Regions from separate parts of the Sphaerisporangium sp. NPDC049003 genome, predicted to be linked through region 1. Evidence: riboswitches for the same ligand, from Rfam matches in the RefSeq annotation. Region 1 holds a riboswitch; each other region holds the start of a gene.
The links. Region 1 has a riboswitch for S-adenosylmethionine ahead of thrC (threonine synthase). Riboswitches for the same ligand answer to the same signal wherever they lie in the genome.
Positions count from the first base shown of each region.

Region 1 (6,766 bases):
ATGCGGGAGCTGGCCGAACGCCGGGAGGAGCACCTCGCCGAGACCCTGGCGGAGGAGACCGACGCGGACGAGGACGACCTCAGGCCCGGCCTCGTCGCCGCCCAGGTCTGCGCGGCCATCCGCCGGCTCGCGGCGGACGGCATAAGGCGCAAGATTGCCGGAGAGAGCCACGACGACGTCGTCAGGGACGTGCGCGCCCAGGCGCGGCTCGCCTTCGACCTGCTGGAGAACGGCATCGGCGCCTACGGCGTGGCCTGACGGCCCTTCCTCCCAGTCCGGGCGCGCCGCCTCCGACGAGCCGGCGGTCACCGGGAAGGTCGTAGCGCCGCCGCATCTCATAGGACTCCAAAGGGCCACCCCCGGTGGATCCGGGGATGGCCCTTTTGGTGACTTGCGAGCCGGAGGCTCAGAAGTCCATGTCGCCGCCGCCGGGCATGGCGGGAGCGGCCGGGGTCTTCTCGGGCTTCTCGGCGATGACCGCCTCGGTGGTGAGGAACAGGGCCGCGATGGACGCGGCGTTCTGCAGCGCCGAGCGGGTGACCTTGGCGGGGTCGATGATGCCCGCCTCGAGCATGTTGACATACTCGCCGGTCGCCGCGTTGAGGCCGATGCCCACCTCGAGGTTGCGGACGCGCTCGACCACGACGCCGCCTTCGAGGCCGGCGTTCACGGCGATCTGCTTCAGCGGCTCCTCGAGCGCCTTGCGGACGATCGCGGCACCGGTGGCCTCGTCGTTGAAGAGCTCCAGCTTGTCGAACGCCTTGGCGCCCGCCTGCAGCAGAGCCACGCCACCGCCGGGCACGATGCCCTCCTCGACGGCCGCCTTCGCGTTGCGAACGGCGTCCTCGATGCGGTGCTTGCGCTCCTTGAGCTCGACCTCGGTCGCCGCGCCGGCCTTGATGACGGCGACGCCGCCGGCCAGCTTGGCGAGGCGCTCCTGGAGCTTCTCGCGGTCGTAGTCGGAGTCGGTGTTCTCGATCTCGGCGCGGATCTGGTTGACCCGGCCGGAGATCTGCTCGGGGTCACCGGCGCCGTCGACGATGGTGGTCTCGTCCTTGGTGATGATGACCTGGCGCGCGCGGCCGAGCAGGTCGAGCGTGGCGGTCTCAAGCTTGAGGCCCACGTCCTCGCTGATGACCTGGCCACCGGTGAGGATGGAGATGTCACCCAGCATGGCCTTGCGGCGGTCGCCGAAGCCGGGGGCCTTGACGGCCACGGACTTGAACAGGCCGCGGATCTTGTTGACGACCAGGGTGGCCAGGGCCTCGCCCTCGACGTCCTCAGCGATGATCACGAGCGGCTTGCCGGCCTGCACGACCTTGTCGAGCAGCGGGAGCAGGTCCTTGTTGGCCGACACCTTGGAGTTGACGATGAGGATGTAGGGGTCGTCGAGGACGGCCTCCATCCGCTCCGGGTCGGTCACGAAGTAACCGGAGATGTAGCCCTTGTCGAAGCGCATACCCTCGGTGAGCTCAAGCTCCAGGCCGAAGGCGTTGCTCTCCTCGACGGTGATGACGCCTTCCTTGCCGACCTTGTCCATCGCCTCGGCGATCATCTCGCCGATCTGCGTGTCGCCGGCGGAGATGGAGGCGGTCGAAGCGATCTGCTCCTTGGTCTCCACGTCCTTCGCGAGCTTGGAGAGCTCCTCGCTGACGCGCTCGACGGCGGCCTCGATGCCCTTCTTCAGGGACATCGGGTTGGCGCCGGCGGCGACGTTGCGCAGGCCCTCGCGCACCAGCGCCTGGGCGAGCACGGTGGCGGTGGTGGTGCCGTCACCCGCGACGTCGTCGGTCTTCTTCGCGACCTCCTTGACGAGCTCGGCCCCGATCTTCTCCCACGGGTCCTCAAGCTCGATCTCCTTGGCGATCGAGACGCCGTCGTTGGTGATCGTGGGAGCGCCCCACTTCTTCTCCAGCACGACGTTGCGGCCCTTGGGACCCAAGGTCACCTTGACGGCATCGGCGAGCTGGTTCATACCGCGCTCGAGACCGCGCCGGGCGTCCTCGTTAAACGCGATCATCTTGGCTGCCATACGGCTAGACCTCCCAGATACAGGGTGGCTTGCAGCGGATCGAGCCGACGCCCGCGACGGCATGTAGACCCGCGAATTCACGACACCTGTCGCCGTGAACCGCCAGGCCCCATCGCCTCGATCCAGGTTTGTCACTCTCCCCAGGAGAGTGCCAACGAACTGTTTAGCACTCTACCCTGCCGAGTGCAAGCGACAACCCCTATGACCTGGGCGGCACAAGGATTTCTCTGACCGTATGCCGAATATTGGACCTGACCTCACGTGCGGGAGAGCACGGACATGACGGAAGGCTCGGCCCGTCCTGATGCACGACGAACCGAACCTTCCAGCTACTGACTGAGAGAGACCAGTGGATCTTCGTCGACGACCGGACAGCGCCGGTGTCGTCACACAGTCCGCACGGACTCCGCCTGTGGACCCTTCTGGCCCTGTGTGATCTCGAACTCCACCCGCTGACCCTGCTCAAGGGACCGGTATCCCTCGGACATGATCGCTGAGTAGTGGACAAACACGTCCTTACCACCGTCTACCGCGATGAAGCCGTAGCCCTTGTCCGCGTTAAACCATTTGACGGTGCCCTGCGCCACTTTCCGACTCCTCTTGCTGGGCTCCGGACCCCACCCACTCCTCCGCGAGGCCCGTGACCTTCGGAACCGAGACGCATGCGAACTCCTCGGCCACGTCGATCGTTCTCGACCATACCTGTGGCAAGGCTTGGCGCAACAGTGTCAAACACCAAACTACTTCTTGACGTTCGCTGTAAGCGGGACGCTACTTTTTCCCGCTCTGGTGCGTTAGTTGATAATTAAACTACACAGAAGGGCCAGGTAAGAACTTCTATTATGATAGTCAGGCCGTTCCAGGCCCCCTGGACATGCCAACGCCCACCCGTCCCAGGGACGCGTGGGCGTTGGGAGTACCCGAGGGTCAGCCTCCGGCGACCGCGGGGATCACCGAGATCTGCGCCCCGTCCGGCGTGACGGTGTCGAGTCCGTCTACAAAACGGACGTCCTCTTCTCCGACATACACGTTGACAAAACGGCGAATCTTGCCCGTTTCGTCCAGAATTCGGGCACCGATTCCGGGGAAGTCGGTCTCCAGCTTCTGCAACACCTCGCGAAGTGTCGCGCCTTCACCGTTCACCTCCGCGGCACCGTCGGTGTACGTACGGAGAATCGTCGGAATCCGCACAGAAACGCTCATTTATCGTGACCTTTCAGGAGTTATCGGCGATAGCCGTGCGGAATGCGTCGAGCGAGGGCCGGATGACGGCGGTGGGCCGGGCCTTGGCGGAGACCGCGTCGAGGGTCTTCAGGCCGTCCCCAGTGTTGAGCACCACCGTCTCGGCCTCCGGGTCCAGGAGGCCGTTCTGGACCAGTTTGCGGAGCACTCCCACGGTGACGCCGCCGGCGGTCTCACCGAAGATGCCCTCGGTGCGGGCCAGCAGGTGGATCGCGTCCACGACCTCGGCGTCCGTGACGTCCTCGACCGCTCCGCCCGTACGGCGGGCGATGTCCAGGACGTACGGCCCGTCGGCGGGGTTGCCGATGGCGAGCGACTTGGCGATGGTGTCCGGCTTGACCGGCTGGACGATGTCGAGACCGGCCTTGAAGGCGGACGACACCGGCGAGCACCCCGCGGCCTGCGCCCCAAAGATCTTGTAAGGCCTGTCCTCGACGAGCCCCAGCTTGATCAGTTCCTTGAAGCCCTTGTCGATCTTCGTGAGCTGCGAGCCCGAGGCCACCGGCACGATGATCTGGTCGGGGATCCGCCAGCCCAGCTGCTCGGCGATCTCGTACGCCAGGGTCTTGGAGCCCTCCCCGTAGTAGGGACGGAGGTTCACGTTGACGAAGCCCCACTTGTCGCCCAGCGGGTCGCCGATGAGCTCCGAGCAGAAGCGGTTGACCTCGTCGTAGGTGCCCTCGATGCCCACCAGGCGCCCGCCGTACACCGAGGCCATGATGATCTTGGCCTCTTCGAGGTTCGACGGGATGAACACGCAGGAGTCGAGCCCCGCGCGGGCCGCGGCGGCGCCGACGGCGCCCGCGAGGTTGCCCGTGGAGGAGCACGACAGGGTGTGGAAGCCGAAGTTGCGCGCCGCCTCAAGGGCGATCGCGACGACCCGGTCCTTGAAGGAGTGGGTCGGGTTCCCGGAGTCGTCCTTGACGTGCAGGCTCCGGATCCCCAGCTCACGGGCCAGGTTGTCGGCCTTGACCAGCTTGGTCCAGCCGGGCGCGAGGTTGGGCTTGGAGATGACGTCGGCGGGCACCGGGAGGAGCGAGCGGTAGCGCCAGATGTTCTGCGGGCCGGACTCGATCTCCCGGCGGGTCACCGACGCGGCGCGGCCGGCCTCGGGGGTGTCCCAGGTGTAGGCCACTTCGAGTGGCCCGAAACACTCGATACAGGCGAAGATCGGTCCGAGGTCGTAGCGAGTGCCACATTCGCGGCAGGAGAGCGCGACGGCGGGGCCGAAGTCGAGTGTGGTCGTTGTCTCAGCTGTTGCGAGCGCCATGAAGCGAGGCCTTTCCCTCATCTTCGCCCGGACCACCTTGATCACGGGCCGGAATTGGCACCTGTCCCGGCTGGTCTCAGTTGGTCGGATGCCGCGTCGTTCGGAGACGCGTGTGACCACAGCCGGGAGGGTTGCCGGGGCTTCGCAGGGCCGGTCCCTCCACCCCTCTGGATGAGCAATATGAAGTTGTGATCCCGCCGATGTTTCAGGCAGGACAAAAGAACTGTACCTTGCCCGCCAGCGGGTTCGGCGAGTTGTCTCACCAAGCGAGACGACCGCGTATCACCGACGCGCGGCCGGAGTGACCGCGCGGTGGGATCGCGGGCTCACCTGTAGGCGTCGCCGAGGGCCGCCTGCACGTATTTGCGTGCCTGGTGGATGCGCGACTTGGCGGTGCCGAGAGGGATGCCGAGCTGCTCGGCGACCTCGTTGTAGTCGAGCTGGCAGATGTCGCGCAGCACGAGCGCCTGGGCCAGCTCGGGCTTGTCCGCCTCCAGCGCCTCCATGGCGTCGAGCAGGTCGAGCCGCGAGCCCGCGATGACGCTCACCCGGCGCGGGTCGGCCCGCATGTCGGGAAGGTCCTCGGAAGTCTGCTCGGCGCCCCGGCGCTTCAGCGTGCGATAGGTCGTGCGCGCGCAGTTGGCGGTGACGATGTGCAACCAGGTGGAAAAACGTGCCCGCCCTTCGAACCTTCCGATGTTGCGGGCGACGGCCAGCAACGTATCCTGGCTAGCCTCCTCCGCGTCCTGGTGGTAGGGCAGGAGCCTCGCGCAGTGGCGGAGCACGTCGGGCTCGATGCGGCGGAGGAGCTCTCCGAGGGAGCGGTGATCACCTTGGGCGGCGGCGCGGGCCAGCTCTTCGGTCGTCTCGTCAAGCGCCATGCCGGAGCTCCCCTCGACCGTCTCCACTTTGCCTCGACCAGACCATCAGCCCATCTTATTGGGAGCGTTAAATTCATTTAATCTGCGGCCGAGTGCGCATCACAGCGGAGATGAACGGCGAGGGACGACCGCCACCTGGCGGACGAGGAGTGGTGATGGGCAGATGAACACTGTTCTGCTGGCCTCCAACAGGGGCCCGGTGTCGTTCACGCTGGCCGACGACGGTGCGCTGACCATGCGCCGGGGCGGAGGCGGCATGGTCTCCGGCCTCTCGGAGGTCGCCAAGGACACGAACGTGCTGTGGGTGTGCGCCGCCCTCTCCGACGGCGACCGCAGCGCCGTACGGCTCGCTCCGAGCGGGCGCCTCGACCAGGCGGGCTACGACACCGGGCCCGTGCGCATGCTGGACATCCCGCCCGCGACGTTCCACCGCGCCTACAACGCCGTGGCGAACTCCACGCTGTGGTTCGTCAACCACCTGCTGTACGACATCCCGAACTCGCCGCAGTTCGACATGCGGTTCCGCAGAGAGTGGGAGTCCTACCAGGACTACAACGCCGCGTTCGCCCTCGCCCTGGCCGAGGAGGCCGCGCACGGCGCCCGGGTGATGATCCAGGACTACCACCTCACCCTCGCCCCGGCGATGCTCCGGGTCGAACGGCCCGACCTGCGCATCGCCCACTTCTCCCACACCCCGTGGGCGCCTCCGGAGTACTTCTCGCTGCTGCCCGACGACATCTCCGCCGAGCTGCTGTCGGGCATCCTCGGCGCCGACCACGCCGGCTTCCTCGCCGCCCGCTGGGCCTCGGCGTTCATGGACTGCTGCGAGACCCTGCTCGGCGCCCGGGTCGACCGCGTCGAACGCACCGTCACCTACGAGGGCCGGACGACGCGCATCGGCGTACACGCCCTCGGTGTCGACGGTGACGCGCTCTGGGCCCGTGCCCTGGAGCCCGATGTCGAGTCGCACATGACCGCCCTGCGCGAGCGGGTGGGCGACCGCAAGCTCATAGTGCGGATCGACAGGACCGAGCTGTCGAAGAACATCGTGCGCGGCCTGTCGGCCTACAAGCAGTTCCTGACCGACCATCCCGAGTGGCACGGCAAGGTCGTCCACCTCGCCTTCGCCTACCCCTCGCGGCACGACCTGCCCGAGTACCGCGAGTACACCGCCGCCGTGCAGCGCTGCGCGAAGGAGATCGAGGACCTGTTCGGCGGCGAGGACTGGGATCCCGTGATCCTCAACGTGGACGACGACTACGCCCGCTCCCTCGCCGCCTACCGCATGGCCGACGTGCTGCTGGTGAACCCCATCCGCGACGGCATGAACCTCGTCGCCAA
Region 1 is NZ_JBICTU010000038.1:24,548-31,313, reverse strand. It holds gene ACGFIV_RS31865 (TetR/AcrR family transcriptional regulator) at 1-258, shown strand, start outside; gene groL (chaperonin GroEL) at 407-2,032, opposite strand; gene ACGFIV_RS31855 (cold-shock protein) at 2,419-2,619, opposite strand; gene ACGFIV_RS31850 (MoaD/ThiS family protein) at 2,960-3,235, opposite strand; gene thrC (threonine synthase) at 3,249-4,544, opposite strand; SAM riboswitch class I at 4,559-4,722, opposite strand; gene ACGFIV_RS31840 (RNA polymerase sigma factor) at 4,871-5,425, opposite strand; gene ACGFIV_RS31835 (trehalose-6-phosphate synthase) at 5,589-6,766, shown strand, end outside.

Region 2 (6,766 bases), on a different contig from region 1:
CTTGAGCCGCCACGGCGTCTTCTCGCCCCGCGACACCAGGTAGTAGCCGTTGAGCCCGAGCGGGTTCTCGGTCCAGGCGTAGGTGTGGCCCTCGGGCACCTTCAGCACCTTGGGCAGCCGCTGGTTGATGGGACCGGGCGGCAGCGACCGCAGGCGCTCCACGCACGCGTCGGCGAGGTCGAGCGCGACCTTCACCTGGTCGAGCAGCACCTCGAAACGGGCATGGCAGTCACCCGCCGAGCGCGTGACCACCTTGACGGGAAGCTCCCCGTAGGCCAGGTACGGCTCGTCGCGGCGCAGGTCGAGATCGACCCCCGAGGCGCGGGCGATCGGCCCGCTGACCCCGTACTGCATGATCGTCTCGCGGTCGAGCACCCCGACCCCCCGGGTGCGCGCGAGGAAGATCTCGTTACCGGAGATCAGGTTCTCGATGTCCGGCAGCCGCCTGCGCACGTCGGCGACCGCCTGGGCGACCCGGTCGAGCCAGCCGTACGGGAGGTCCTCCTTCAGGCCGCCGACCCTGTTGAACATGTAGTGCATGCGCCCGCCGGAGATCTCCTCCATGACGGCCTGCAGGGTCTCTCGCTCGCGGAAGGCGTAGAACACGGGCGTGATGGCGCCGAGCTCCAGGGGATACGACCCGAGGAACATCAGGTGGTTGAGCACGCGGTTCAGCTCGGCGAGCAGCGTGCGCGCCCACACCGCCCTGACCGGCACTTCCATGCCCAGCATGCGTTCGACGGCGAGGACGACGCCCAGCTCGTTGGCGAAGGCCGACAGCCAGTCGTGCCGGTTGGCCAGCACGATGATCTGCCGGTAGTCGCGGACCTCGAAGAGCTTCTCGGCGCCACGGTGCATGTAGCCGACGATCGGCTCGGCGCTGCCGATGCGCTCGCCGTCCACGGTGAGCCGAAGGCGCAGGACACCATGGGTCGAGGGGTGCTGGGGGCCGATGTTGAGGATCATGTCCTCGGTGGCCAGTTCCTTGGCCCCGGCCCCGATCCCCACGACCCGTTCGGTGCGCGCGCCTCCGGTGCCAGCTCCGCGAGGTTCGGTCATAAACCCCATGCTGTCACGTCAGCGGCGTGAGGCAAGATCCGAGAGGGCGGTGACCAGGCGGCGGACGTGCTCCTCGGTCGTCCCGATGCCGATGGACGCCCGTACGGCCCCGGCGGTGCCGTCCGCGCACGAACCGTCGGCGGCCTGGCCGACGGCGTCGAGCAGGTGCCTGACGAAGGGATGGGCGCAGAACTTGCCGTCGCGCACCCCGATGCCGTACTCGGCGGACAGCGTCTCGGCGACCTCCCTGGCGGTCCAGCCCTCGACCACGAAGGAGACGATGCCGACGCGCGGGTGGGCGGGCCCCCAGAGCGACAGCTCGTGGACGCCCGCGATCGCGGCGAGGCCGTCGCGCAGCAGTTCGACGAGGCGCTCCTCCTCCCTGATCAACGCCGTCCAGCCGGTGGCCGAGAGGGCGTCGCAGGCGGCGGCCAGGGCGACGGCGCCGAGGACGTTCGGCGTGCCGGCCTCGTGCCGCTGCTCGGGGTCCGCGCTCCACTCGGCGTCCAGCGGCAGCCCCTGCCCGGCGCCTCCGGTGACGGCCTTCGACGCGCCGCCCCCGCGCAGGTACGGCTCGGCCTGGGCGAGCCAGTCGGCCCGGCCGATCAGGGCGCCCGCGCCGAACGGCGCGTAGAGCTTGTGCCCGGAGAACGCCACGTAGTCCAGGTCGAGCGCGGTCAGGTTGAGCCGGCGGTGGGGGACGAGCTGCGCGGCGTCCACGAGGATCCGCGCGCCGTGCCGGTGGGCGATGTGGGCCAGGGCGGCGATCGGCCACAGCTCGCCGGTCACGTTCGAGGCCGCGGTGACGACCAGGAGCTTGGGTCCCTCGATGGCCGCCAGGGTCTCGTCCGCCGCGCGGACCGCCTCGCCGGGGAACCGCGGGGGCGCCAGCCGTACCGCCTCGGGCCAGGGGAGCAGGGACGCGTGGTGCTCGGTCTCGAAGACCACGACGGTGGTGCCCTCGGGCAGGCAACGGGCCAGCAGGTTCGCCGCGTCCGTGGTGTTGCGGGTGAACACGACGGCGTCACCGGGACGGGCGCCGACGAAGGCGCGCACGGTGTGCCGGGCCTGCTCGTAGCGCGCCGTGGTGAGCTGCGAGGCGTACCCGGCTCCCCGGTGAACGCTGGAATAGGCCGGGAGCGCGGCGGCGACCGCGGCGCTCACCGGCTCCAGACAGGGGGCGCTCGCCGCGTAGTCGAGGTTGGCGTACCGCACGAGCCCGCCGCCCTTGACCGGGACCTCCAGATCTCCACCGAGCACGGCGGGGATGGCCGGAGCGGTACGTCCCGCCGCCTCGCCCTGGAAAGCACTGCCGGGCCTGGAGCCGCCGGAGGCGTCCGAGCCGGAAACGACGGGATTCAGGACAGTGAGTGCGGACAACGCCGGCCTCCTAGGGTCATGGGACCCCGGCCATGGCGTTGGTATGACGGAGCCCGCGCTTGACTGGCGCACCTCGCACCAGACCTGGTCCTCACCCGGGGCACCCCGCCGCGAGCGCGAGGGTTGCCGGTCAGCGAGCCGGGGCTTGACGCTGACACTCATGACCTACGGGGACTATAACCCAACCTCCCCCCGCCTCCGCAACGTGACAAGCCCCACGCCCCGAGCCGTTCTCAGGCAGCACTGGCAGTCACCGCTCCTGCCGGGTGGTGTTCACCATTTAGCAGCCGGGATCTCGCAACCGGTGAACACCACCGCAGCGGCCAGTAACGCCGAGTTATGACGGGCCTTCGCCACCGAGAAGTTCGGTGGGAATGCCCAGGCCATCAACCAGATCGCGTACCATCGTCACGCCGCTGGCCAGCCGGGTCCCCGATTCGAGCTGAGACACATAGCACTGAGATCGCCCGATAAGCTCCGCCAGTCTCTCCTGACTCATCCCGGTATGCTCGCGGATCAACGTGCATACGGCGACAAGATCCCATGAAGCAAGCGCTTCACGGATATCAGGAAGGGTCCACACCTCCGCTGGTACCGGTCGAGCGTCCGCAGCGCACGGGCCACACACATCATCGGTGTTGTACCGGCTCAGCGGGCGTACACACTTGCGGCACATTCGCTCCGGCTCGATCATGGCGTCACCTCGGACCCGCAGTACCGGCGAGGTAGCTCCTCATGCTCGTCAACCCGGCAGCCAAGGGCTTCGAGGGTGGCGAACCCACGGTGACGCAACAGCCGCACAGGAGCTCTTCCACGAGGGAACACGCGAGGGGACGGCCATAGTGGCGCAGGTGCTCGGTCACACGCCCGGCATCGGGTCGGCTCAACCGCATCGCTCCTCGCCATGGTGGAAGACGATCGCGCCGCTGGCATGGTCCCGGTTAGCGCGCACCAGGATGGGCCCGTACCGGTAGCACGGGTAGGGGTAGGCGAAGAGGTCCAACCGCGCCGGGCGGACTGTCCCCCGGCCACGATCGGGCATGGTGTGCAAGGCGGCCAGTAGCGCTCTGCGCGCCCTGACGGACGTGTCCGTCACGCCACGAACTCCGCGCCCGCCCAGATCGTCGGCGTCCCACGTCCACAGCACCGGCTCATCATCGACGTTGTCGGGGTCCAGTCGCGGTACTCCGCTCATGGCCCGGCGTTGTGCCGGTAGGGCCGGAGCCGACCCGGGGAGCGAAAGGCGCCGACTGATGGCGCCGGGAAAGTAGCCGCCCACGGAAATCCGTGCGGTCGTGGGCATGCCGTATGGGTCGCGCGGCTCGTCGTCATTCCTAATGGGCTCGCGCTCGTGCTCGTCGCAGCTGGTCATGCTGCCCTCCCCGGAGAATGGATCACTTCGAGCTCGGACTGACGCATGAGCTCGCGCAATCCCTCGAGGGTGTGCGAGTTGATCATCAGCGGCTCGCACGACCAGAGGGCGATCGCGTAGAACCGGCGGTTCCAGGTGCCGTACATGACGTGCCAGCCGGGCTCCAGTTGGTCGAGTTGGACGGCGGCCGCCTGCTTGGCCTGGTCCCAACGCTTTGGGGCGACGTCGACGGCGGGCGCATCGGGAGCATGCCGTCCTCGTGCCCGGCTCATGCCACTGCTCCACGCCGGTACGGCTCGTGCCAGTCCCTCGAGGAAGATGTGTCCGGTGAGCAGTCGCGTTTCGGGGCCGGGAGAACGGTGACCGGCCGAGTGGGGCCGACGTGGCGGGGGCCGACGCCGGGCGGGTGGACCTTCAGCGGCCGTAGCGGCGCTGGGGCGGGGAAGCCACCGCACAGGCCGAGGCGGCGGCGCGCGTCCAGGCGGGCGCCCATCTGGGCGTTGGTGGGGTGCTCCCACTGGTGGTGACGGCGGTATGGGAGGCTGGCCGCGTCGTGTGCGTACGGCGGATGTCCGCACCACCGGCAACCGAGAGGCTTCGGCGGGGTCTCGGCGCGGTGCCGGATACGGACGAACCGGGGCGTGGGCCGGGTTAGGACGTTCCTAGGATTGTTCATCGGATCGCACCCTTCGCGTGCGCGAACTGCTCGCGGCGGCGGTCAGGCCACAGCCCGCGTTCCATCACCTGGTCCACGCGCATTTCGTGCTGGCGGGGTGCCTGTTCGCCTGTGCGGCGGAGCTTGACCCGCTCCCGCGGGGACAGCGGCTCGCCCCTACCGGCCGTGCGCAGGTTCAGCCGACGGGTCTGGTAGTCCCGCCACCAGACCGCGACATCCCCGTCCAGTCGCTCGGTGCCCTGCTTTACCCACGCCCCCAGCTTCCCCAGCGACGGCCGGAACTTGGTGATGCGCTCGGTGGTCATCTCATAGGCGTGCGGCGCTACGGCCGGCTCGCTCATAGTCATGGCCACCAGTGACAGCTCCAGGACAGCAGCGCCGGATGCGGACTCGTTGGTGATGGACCGCAGGTCAGTCTTGGGCATGATGAGAACGCCTCTCTTGAAGGGGTGCCAGGGCGCGGGCCCAGGTTTGGCGACATGGCCGCGCCTGGCTGTTCGACTTCCGCTCGACTCGGCAGGTATGCTGCCGAGCAAAACGCCAAACGTTTGTCGATATCCCGATGATGTATCTGTGAGGGCCGGGTGTCAACAAACATCAAACGTTTGGCGTTTCTAGCGGACCGAAAAGAGGGAAATGAGCCACCCGAGCAAGCTGGGCTTCCGCCAGATCGCAGCCCAGATCCGAGAAGAGATCGTGAAGGGCGTTTACCCGCCTGCCACGGTCCTTCCGGCTGAGCCGGTGCTTGCCGAGCGGTACGGCGCATCGCGAAGCTTGGTCAACAGAGCAATGCAGGTACTTGCAGCAGAGGGCATGATCCGCCCTCGTCAAGGGAGGGGAACCATGGTCACCTACATTCCGCCAATGCTGCACTCGCCAGCGCGCTACTCCCGCCAGGCGCGCGAGGGTGGGCAGGCGCGCGGAGCCTTCGACGCAGAAGTGCGGGCAATCGGGCTCGAACCGCAGCATGAGATCACGACCAACAGGGCCGTTCCGCCGGACGACATCGCCGATGCTCTTGGACTGCCGCGCAGGGAGGAGAATGTCCTCGTTCGCCGCAGGCGCCTTCTCGCGTCCGGCATCCCGATGCGCCTCAACACGTCGTGGTTCCCGCTGTCCATCGCCGAAGGGACGGTTCTGGAAGAGCCGGGGCCGGTCATCATCGGTGGCGTCAAGTCAGCGCTCGCCGAGCTCGGCTACCCCCAGACGGAAGCAACCGAGTGCATCGTCGTCCGGCCTCCCACCGACGCCGAAGCCGAAGCTCTGGAGATCAGCCCTGAGCGGACCGTTCTCGATATCTTCCACGCCGGCAAGACGGGAGATCACCGAATTGTGGAAGTGACCACGACGGTCACACCAGCTCACTACCTGGTGGTTGAGAACACCTTCCCCCTCGCCTGACGTGCGGCCAGACACAACCCGATCGGAGACGATGCGATGACAGCCACACTGCCGATACGCGCACGGGCCTTGGAACTGGCCGACGCGGGCGAGCTACCCGCTTACGTGTACGACCTCGCCGACCTTGATACCCACCTGGCCACCATTCGGGCGACTCTCGGCGATATCGAGGTCTACTACGCCGTCAAGGCCAACCCCGATCCGAAGCTGTTGCAGGTAATCGCGCCGTACGTCGATGGCTTCGAGGTGGCGTCAGGGGGAGAGCTTGCCCATGTGCGCAAGTTCTTCCCCGAGACGCCAATTGCACTGGGCGGGCCTGGTAAGACCGACGCCGAACTCTTCGCCGATGTGACGAGGTTGCACATCGAAAGCTCCAGCGAGATTCGGCGGTTGTTCGCCGCGGGCCGGTCGGCTGACATGCTGTTGCGGGTCAATCTCGACGTCCCGATCAGCGGAGCGTCACTGGCAATGGGGGGCGGTGCGACGCCGTTCGGCATGGATCCCGCCGGCATCTCCGAGTGCATTGAGATGCTGGCCGGTCAGAACGCCGTACGGCTTCGCGGTATCCACGCTCATCTGGCCAGCGGCCTGGACGCGCCCGCCATGTTGGAGCTAGCCGCCGCTGTGCTCGACTACGCGCGCAGTCTCGGCGTGACTGAGATCAATCTCGGGGGCGGCATGAGCGTGTCTTACGCCGATCCCGCTTCTCGTTTCGACTGGAAGACGTACGGCGAAGGGCTGGCTGCTCTACGCCGTCCGGGTGAAATCCTGCGCATCGAGCCGGGCCGTTCCTTGTCGGTCTACTGCGGGCGGTACGTCACTCAGGTCATCGACGTGAAGCGCGTCCACGGCGAGCTATTCGCGGTAGTCGCGGGCGG
Region 2 is NZ_JBICTU010000009.1:204,406-211,171, forward strand. It holds gene ACGFIV_RS12715 (NADH-quinone oxidoreductase subunit D) at 1-1,059, opposite strand, end outside; gene ACGFIV_RS12720 (aminotransferase class V-fold PLP-dependent enzyme) at 1,078-2,328, opposite strand; SAM riboswitch class IV at 2,490-2,605, opposite strand; gene ACGFIV_RS12725 (helix-turn-helix transcriptional regulator) at 2,777-3,133, opposite strand; gene ACGFIV_RS12730 (hypothetical protein) at 3,323-3,634, opposite strand; gene ACGFIV_RS12735 (hypothetical protein) at 3,808-4,083, opposite strand; gene ACGFIV_RS12740 (hypothetical protein) at 4,484-4,912, opposite strand; gene ACGFIV_RS12745 (GntR family transcriptional regulator) at 5,124-5,888, shown strand; gene ACGFIV_RS12750 (alanine racemase) at 5,925-6,766, shown strand, end outside.
Region 2: it holds a riboswitch for S-adenosylmethionine, as region 1 does, so the genes downstream of both, ACGFIV_RS12720 (aminotransferase class V-fold PLP-dependent enzyme) here and thrC (threonine synthase) in region 1, are expected to answer to the same signal.

Region 3 (6,766 bases), on a different contig from region 1:
CCCCGCCTACTACGCGTTGCGGCTCGGCGTCGTCGCGGGCCTGTTCGTGGCCGGCTGGGTGGCGTTCTTCATGGTGGGCGACTCCTGGTACCAGCTCCTGGTGGGGGCGTTCCTCGCGCTGGTCTTCGCCCAGGTGGCGCTCGTCGCCCACGACCTCGCGCACCGGCAGGTCTTCCGTTCCCGGCGTACCAGCGAGATCGCGGGATGGGTGGCGGGCAACCTCGGCGTCGGCATGAGCTACGGCTGGTGGATGGACAAGCACACCAGGCACCACGCCAACCCCAACCACGAGGACCACGACCCCGACGTCTCCCCCAACGTCCTGGTCTGGTCGCAGCGGCAGGCCGCCGTCAGCCGCGGCGTGGCCAGGTACATCGGCCGCTGGCAGGCGTTCCTGTTCTTCCCTCTGCTGACCCTGGAGGGCCTGCACCTCCACGTGGCCGGCTTCCGGGCCCTCGGGCGGCCGTCGCTCAAGCACCGGGGGGTCGAGGGGACACTGCTCGTCGTCCACTTCGCGGCCTACCTCGCGGCGGTCTTCGCGGTCCTGCCGCCCGGCAAGGGGCTGCTGTTCGTCGCCGTGCACCAGGCGATCTTCGGCGTCTACCTGGGCTGCACGTTCGCGCCCAACCACAAGGGCATGCCGATGATGACCGGTGACGAGCGCCCGGACTTCCTGCGCCGCCAGGTGCTCACCTCCCGCGACGTGCGGGGCGGGCGCATGGTGGACATCGCCCTCGGCGGGCTCAACTACCAGATCGAGCACCACCTGTTCCCGAGCATGCCGATGCCCAACCTGCGCAGGGCCCAGCCGATCGTCCGGGCCTACTGCGCGGAGCTGGGCATCCCCTATCTCGAAAGCAGCCTGTACAGCTCGTACGCCCAGGCCCTGCGCCACATGCACCAAGCGGGCGCCCCGCTGCGAGCCCGGGAGCGCTGAGCGGCCGATACCGAGGCCACAGGGCCGGCGACGGGGGCGGCACGGCGCCCGCGGGCCGGTTATCCGAGGCCGGGCTTCAGCGTCACCTTGGTCCAGCCGGGCTCACGCTTGTCGAAGTGCGCGTAGGCGTCCGGCGCCTCGCGGAGCGGCAGCTCCTGCGAGAGGATGAACGACGGCTCGACCCTGCCGGTGTGGATGAGGTTGCGCAGGTGTCGGTCGTAGCGCTTGACCGGGCACTGGCCACTGCCGATCGTCTGGCCCTTGTACCAGTGCCAGCCGTACTCCAGCGGTACCCGTCCGTGCCTGGCGAGATCGTCGACGCCTCCCGGGTCCTCCGGGACGAACACGCCCACGACGCCGATGCCGCCGGTGTACCGCACCGACTCCACCAGCTTGTTGAGGGTGTCGTCGGGGTGCTCGTGGCCCTGAGGGTCGTGCGCCTGGTAGCCCACGCACTCGCATCCCCGGTCGGCCCCCTCTCCGTTGGTGAGCTCCAGCACCCGCTCGACCGGGTCGCCCTTGGAGTCGTCGATCGCGATGGCGCCGATCTTCTCCGCCAGGGCCAGGCGGTCGGGATGGCGGTCCACCACCATGATCTTGCTGGCGCTCTTCACCACGGCCGAGAGCGCGGCCATGAGCCCGACGGGGCCGGCCCCCATGATGACGACCGACTCGCCCGGGCGCAGCCCGGCCATCTCGGTGGCGTGGTATCCGGTGGGGAAGACGTCCGAGCACATCACGTAGTCGTTCTGCTTGTCGAGACCGTCCTCGGGAATCCGGCAGCAGTTGAAGTCCGCCCAGGGAACCCGGAGGAACTCCGCCTGGCCGCCCTCCCAGGGGCCCATGTCGGCGAAGCCGTACGCCCCGCCGCAGAGTCGGGGATAGTCGGGATTGGCCCTGATGCAGTAGTTGGTGAACCCGGCGTTGCAGTTCTTGCACCCACCGCACGCGACGTTGAACGGAATCGAGACCAGGTCGCCGACGCTGACGCGCTCCACGGCGCCGCCGACCTCGATGACCTCGCCGAAGTTCTCGTGGCCGAGGACCCTGCCCGGCTCCATGTCGGTGCGGCCCTCGTACATGTGTAGGTCCGACCCGCAGATGTTCGTCGTGATGATCTTGATGATGGCGTCGCGCGGCTCCTCGATCCGAGGATCCGGTACCTCGTCCACGCTGACGTCGCGAGGTCCGTGGTAAACGAGTGCCTTCATGGTCGTCCTCCTGAAGTGGGATGCGGGCGAGGCCGCCGTCCGCACCGCCCGTCCGCGGGCGGCCCTGTCACGACCTCGGTGCCACCCGGCCGCCGCCCTCCCCTTCCGCGTGAGGGGCCCGGACGCGGCCAAGTGGACGGGACCCCGCGGTCTCGCGTCTCCGTTCGACCATGACCCGGCCCCCGGCGCGGCACATCCCCCATCCATGTAGCGCGGCCCGGGGAGCGCGGGCGCCGTCACCGCCCAAGCGATCGCAGTTTTGGAAGTAATCAGGTAGGAATTGCATACTTTACTGCGCGGGGCTATCGTCGATTGAGGTCACGAGACCAGCGAAAAGCCCTGGCTTGCTGGTCGGCAACCCCGCGTCCGCAGGGTGCTCCAGGTGACGACCAGGCGGGGCGGAAGCGTCCCGCAAGCGAACGCCGGCCCCGGCCGGCGGTGATCGGCTGGATGTGGGGGGTGCGAGCGGTGGCATCGCGGTTCGCCGAAGCCCCGCCGTCACAGCAAGAGGAAGAGGCCCCGAATGCCGCCCACTCCCCTCCACATCAGCGCGGCCCTCGACGGTGCCGGCTGGCACCCCGCGGCGTGGCGCGACCCGTCCGCCCGCCCGCGAGAGCTCTTCTCCGCCCGCTACTGGACCGATCTCGCCACCGAGGCCGAGAGCGGCCTGCTCGACTTCGTGACGATCGAGGACTCCCTCGGCCCGCAGTCGTCCTCGTACGAGGGCCCCGACGACCGTACCGACCAGGTGCGCGGACGGCTCGACGCCGTGCTCCTCGCGGCCAGGATCGCGCCGGTGACCGGCCGCGTCGGGCTGGTGCCCACGGCCACGACCACCCACACCGAGCCCTTCCACGTCGCGACCGGCATCGCCACCCTGGACCACGTCAGCGGCGGGCGCGCCGGGTGGCGCGCGCAGGTCTCCGGCCGTCACACCGAGGCCGGGCACTTCGGCCGCCGGGAGTTCCCGGTGCTGCGGCCGGCCGACCACGAGGCCCCCGAGCCGGCCGGGCACGTGAGCGACCTGCTGGAGGAGGCCGCGGACGCGGTCGAGGTCGTGCGCCGCCTGTGGGACAGCTGGGAGGACGACGCCGTGATCCGCGACGTCGCCACCGGCCGCTTCGTCGACCGCGACAAGCTGCACTACGTCGACTTCCAGGGCCGGTGGTTCGGCGTCAAGGGCCCGGCGATCACCCCTCGGCCGCCGCAGGGCCAGCCGCTCGTCACCGCCCTCGCGCACGCGAGCCCGGCGTACCGCTTGGCCGCGCGCGGCGCCGACGTCGTCTACGTCACCCCCCACGACAAGGAGCAGGCGCGCGCGATCGTCGCGGAGGTCCGCGAGGCGGAGGCGGCCGTGGGCCGGCCGGGCGAGCCGTTGCTCGTCTTCGCCGACCTGCTGGTCCACCTCGACGCCGACGCACGGACGGCGGCGGACCGCAGGTCCCGGCTCGACGAGCTCGACGGGGCCGAGCACGTCTCGGACGCGGCGGTGTTCACCGGCACCCCCGAGCGCCTCGCGGACCTGCTCCTCGACTGGCGGGAGGCGGGCATCCAGGGCTACCGGCTGCGTCCCGGCGTTCTGCCCTCCGACCTGAGGGCGATCACCCGGGGCCTGGTGCCCGTGCTCCAGGGCCGGGACGTCTTCCGCCGCGCGTACGAGGCGCCGACGCTGCGCGGCCTGCTCGGGCTGCCCCTTCCGGCCAACCGCTACGCCACAACCGCCGTCTGAGCCCGCCGAACCCCCGCCGAGCCCCGCGAACCGACCTGGAGGCGACGATGACGTCCGCGCGCCCGCTGCCGAGCACCGCCCATCCGCAGACCGGCGCCGGGGACACCGCCGCGCGGGTGAAGATCACGACCGCCGCGCTCACCACCGCCGCCCCGACGACCACGGTCAGGGGCGTCGCCTACGACGACCCGGCGGCGGTGGCGCTGCGCGAGGCGATGGGCCAGGAGTTGCGGGCGCGCTACGCCGACCGCCTCGCCGACCCCGGCCATCTGCCGCGCGGCATGGACGTGGACTCCGCGACCGTCGCCTACACCGGCGTCGCCTACAGCGCGGAAGGCGTGCCCGTGGGTCACCTGCTGCTGCGCCGGGCCGGGGCCGACCTGGAGCTCAAGCGGATGTACGTCGCGCCCGGCCATCGCGGCACAGGGGTCTCGACGGCTCTGCTGTCGGCGGCCGAGGCCGCGGCGCGCGGGCTCGGCGCGGCCCGGGTCATCCTGCAGACCGGCGACCGCCAGCCCGACGCCGTACGGCTGTACGAGCGTGAGGGCTACACCCCGATCCCCATCTTCCCGCCCTACGAGCCGCTGCCCTACTCGCACTGCTTCGAGAAGGTCATCGGCTCCTGAAGCCCTCCAACGAGGACACGATCCCGCGGCCGGCCGAGCCGGCCGCCGAAACGGAACCCGCATGAAGTTCCTCGCCATCACACTGATCGTCCACGGGCCCAACCCCATCACCGGTGAGCTGAAGCCGACCACGGCACGGCTGCGCGAGGTGGTCGACAACGCCGTCCTGGCCGAGGAGCTGGGCTTCGACGGCTACGGGGTCGGAGAGCGCCACGAGCGTCCCTTCATCTCCTCCTCTCCGCCGGTCGTGCTCAGCCACATCGCCGCCAGAACCTCCGAGGTCCGGCTGTTCACCGCCGTCACCACTCTGAGCCTGCTCGACCCCGTGCGGGCCTTCGAGGACTACTCCACCCTCGACCACCTGTCGGGGGGCCGGCTGGAGCTCATCATCGGCAAGGGAAACGGCGCCGCGCAGGCACAGCTGTTCCACGTGACCAGTGAGGACCAGTGGGACCGCAACCGCGAGTCCTACGAGCTGTTCCGCCGCCTCTGGCGCGAGGACAAGGTCACCTGGTCCGGCCGCTTCCGCCCCGAGCTGCGCGAGGCCGAGACCTGGCCGCGCCCGCTCCAGCGGCCGGTCCGCGTGTGGCACGGCAGCGCCACCAGCAGGGAGTCGGTGGACCTCGCGGCCCAGTACGGCGACCCGCTGTTCTCCGCCAACGTCACCAACCCGATCGAGCCCTACGCCGAGCTGATCCGCTACTACCGGGAGCGCTGGGAGTTCTACGGGCACGATCCGGCCGAAGCGCTGGTCGGCGCGGGCACCGCGGGCTACTACGGCGCCAGGACCTCCCAGGAGGCGGTCGAGACCTATCGGCCGATCTTCGACGCGCGGCTGGCCATGTTCCGCAGGCTAGGCCTGGAGCCGGTGTTCCCCACGCTGGAGGACGCCATCGAGCGCAGCTCCATCCTGGTGGGCAGCCCGCAGCAGATCATCGAGAAGGTCCACCGCTACCACGAGAGCTTCGGCCACGAGGTCATGCACCTGAGCGCCGACGCCGACGGCCTGACCGACAAGCAGCACCGGGCCACGCTGGAGCTCTTCCAGAGCGAGATCGCGCCCGTGCTGCGCAGGGACATCCCGAGCAGGCCCTTCCCCCTGCCGGTCACCGCCTGAGCCCCCTCACCCCACCGCCGCCTCCAGGCCCCCCAACATCCGGTCCAGCACCGAAAGGCAGACATGTCATCCCATCGGACCCCGCTGTCCATCCTCGACCTCGCCCCCATCGTCTCCGGCGGCACCGCCCGGGACGCCCTGCGGAACACGATCGACCTCGCCCGGCGCGCCGAGGAGTTCGGCTACCACCGGTACTGGCTGGCCGAGCACCACTTCACCCCCGGGGTCGCCAGCTCGGCCCCGGCCGTGCTGATCGCGCTGGTGGCGGCGGCGACGAGCCGGATCCGGGTCGGCTCGGGAGCCGTGCAGCTGGGCCACCAGACCGCCGCGGCCGTGGTCGAGCAGTTCGGCACGATCGACGCCCTGTACCCGGGCCGCATCGACCTCGGCCTCGGCCGGTCGGGGCAGCGGCGGGCCGAGGCCCTCAAGGAGCTGAAGGACGGCGCCGGAGCCGAGCCCCGCCACGAGGAGCCACGGCCCGCCCGCGACACGCACGGCCTGCTCATCCCGCCGCCGTTCTCCTTCGCGCACCTGCTCACCTCGCCGCGTTTCGCGCTGTGGGCGTCGCTGCTGCAGCAGCCGGGGGCACAGTCCCCCGATTTCGCCGACCAGGTGGACGACATCCTGGCCCTGCTGTCCGGCACGTACCTGTCCTCCGAGGGACTCGACGCGCACGCCGTGCCAGGGGAGGGCGCGGACGTCGAGGTCTGGATCCTTGGCAGCAGCGGCGGCCAGAGCGCCCAGGTGGCGGCCGAGCGCGGCCTGCCCTTCGCCGCGAACTACCACGTCAGCCCGTCGAGCGTGCTGGAGGCGGTGGACGCCTACCGCGCCGCGTTCAAGCCGTCGGCGAGCCTGGCAGCGCCGTACGTCGTCGTCTCGGCGGACGCGGTCGTCGCCGCCGACGACGCCACCGCGCGCGAGCTGGCCTCGCCGTACGGGCTGTGGGTGCGCAGCATCCGCGCCGGTGAGGGGGCCATCGCCTTCCCCTCGCCGCGCGAGGCCGCCGCCCACTCATGGAGTGAGGAGGACCGGCTGCTGGTGGCCGATCGGGTGGACACGCAGTTCGTCGGCGCGCCTGCGACCGTGGTGGAGAAGCTGCGCGTGCTGAGGGACGCGACCGGGGCCGACGAGCTGCTGGTCACCACG
Region 3 is NZ_JBICTU010000004.1:246,710-253,475, forward strand. It holds gene ACGFIV_RS06160 (fatty acid desaturase family protein) at 1-937, shown strand, start outside; gene ACGFIV_RS06165 (glutathione-independent formaldehyde dehydrogenase) at 997-2,148, opposite strand; SAM riboswitch class IV at 2,465-2,572, shown strand; gene ACGFIV_RS06170 (LLM class flavin-dependent oxidoreductase) at 2,672-3,877, shown strand; gene ACGFIV_RS06175 (GNAT family N-acetyltransferase) at 3,925-4,503, shown strand; gene ACGFIV_RS06180 (LLM class flavin-dependent oxidoreductase) at 4,565-5,620, shown strand; gene ACGFIV_RS06185 (MsnO8 family LLM class oxidoreductase) at 5,684-6,766, shown strand, end outside.
Region 3: it holds a riboswitch for S-adenosylmethionine, as region 1 does, so the genes downstream of both, ACGFIV_RS06170 (LLM class flavin-dependent oxidoreductase) here and thrC (threonine synthase) in region 1, are expected to answer to the same signal.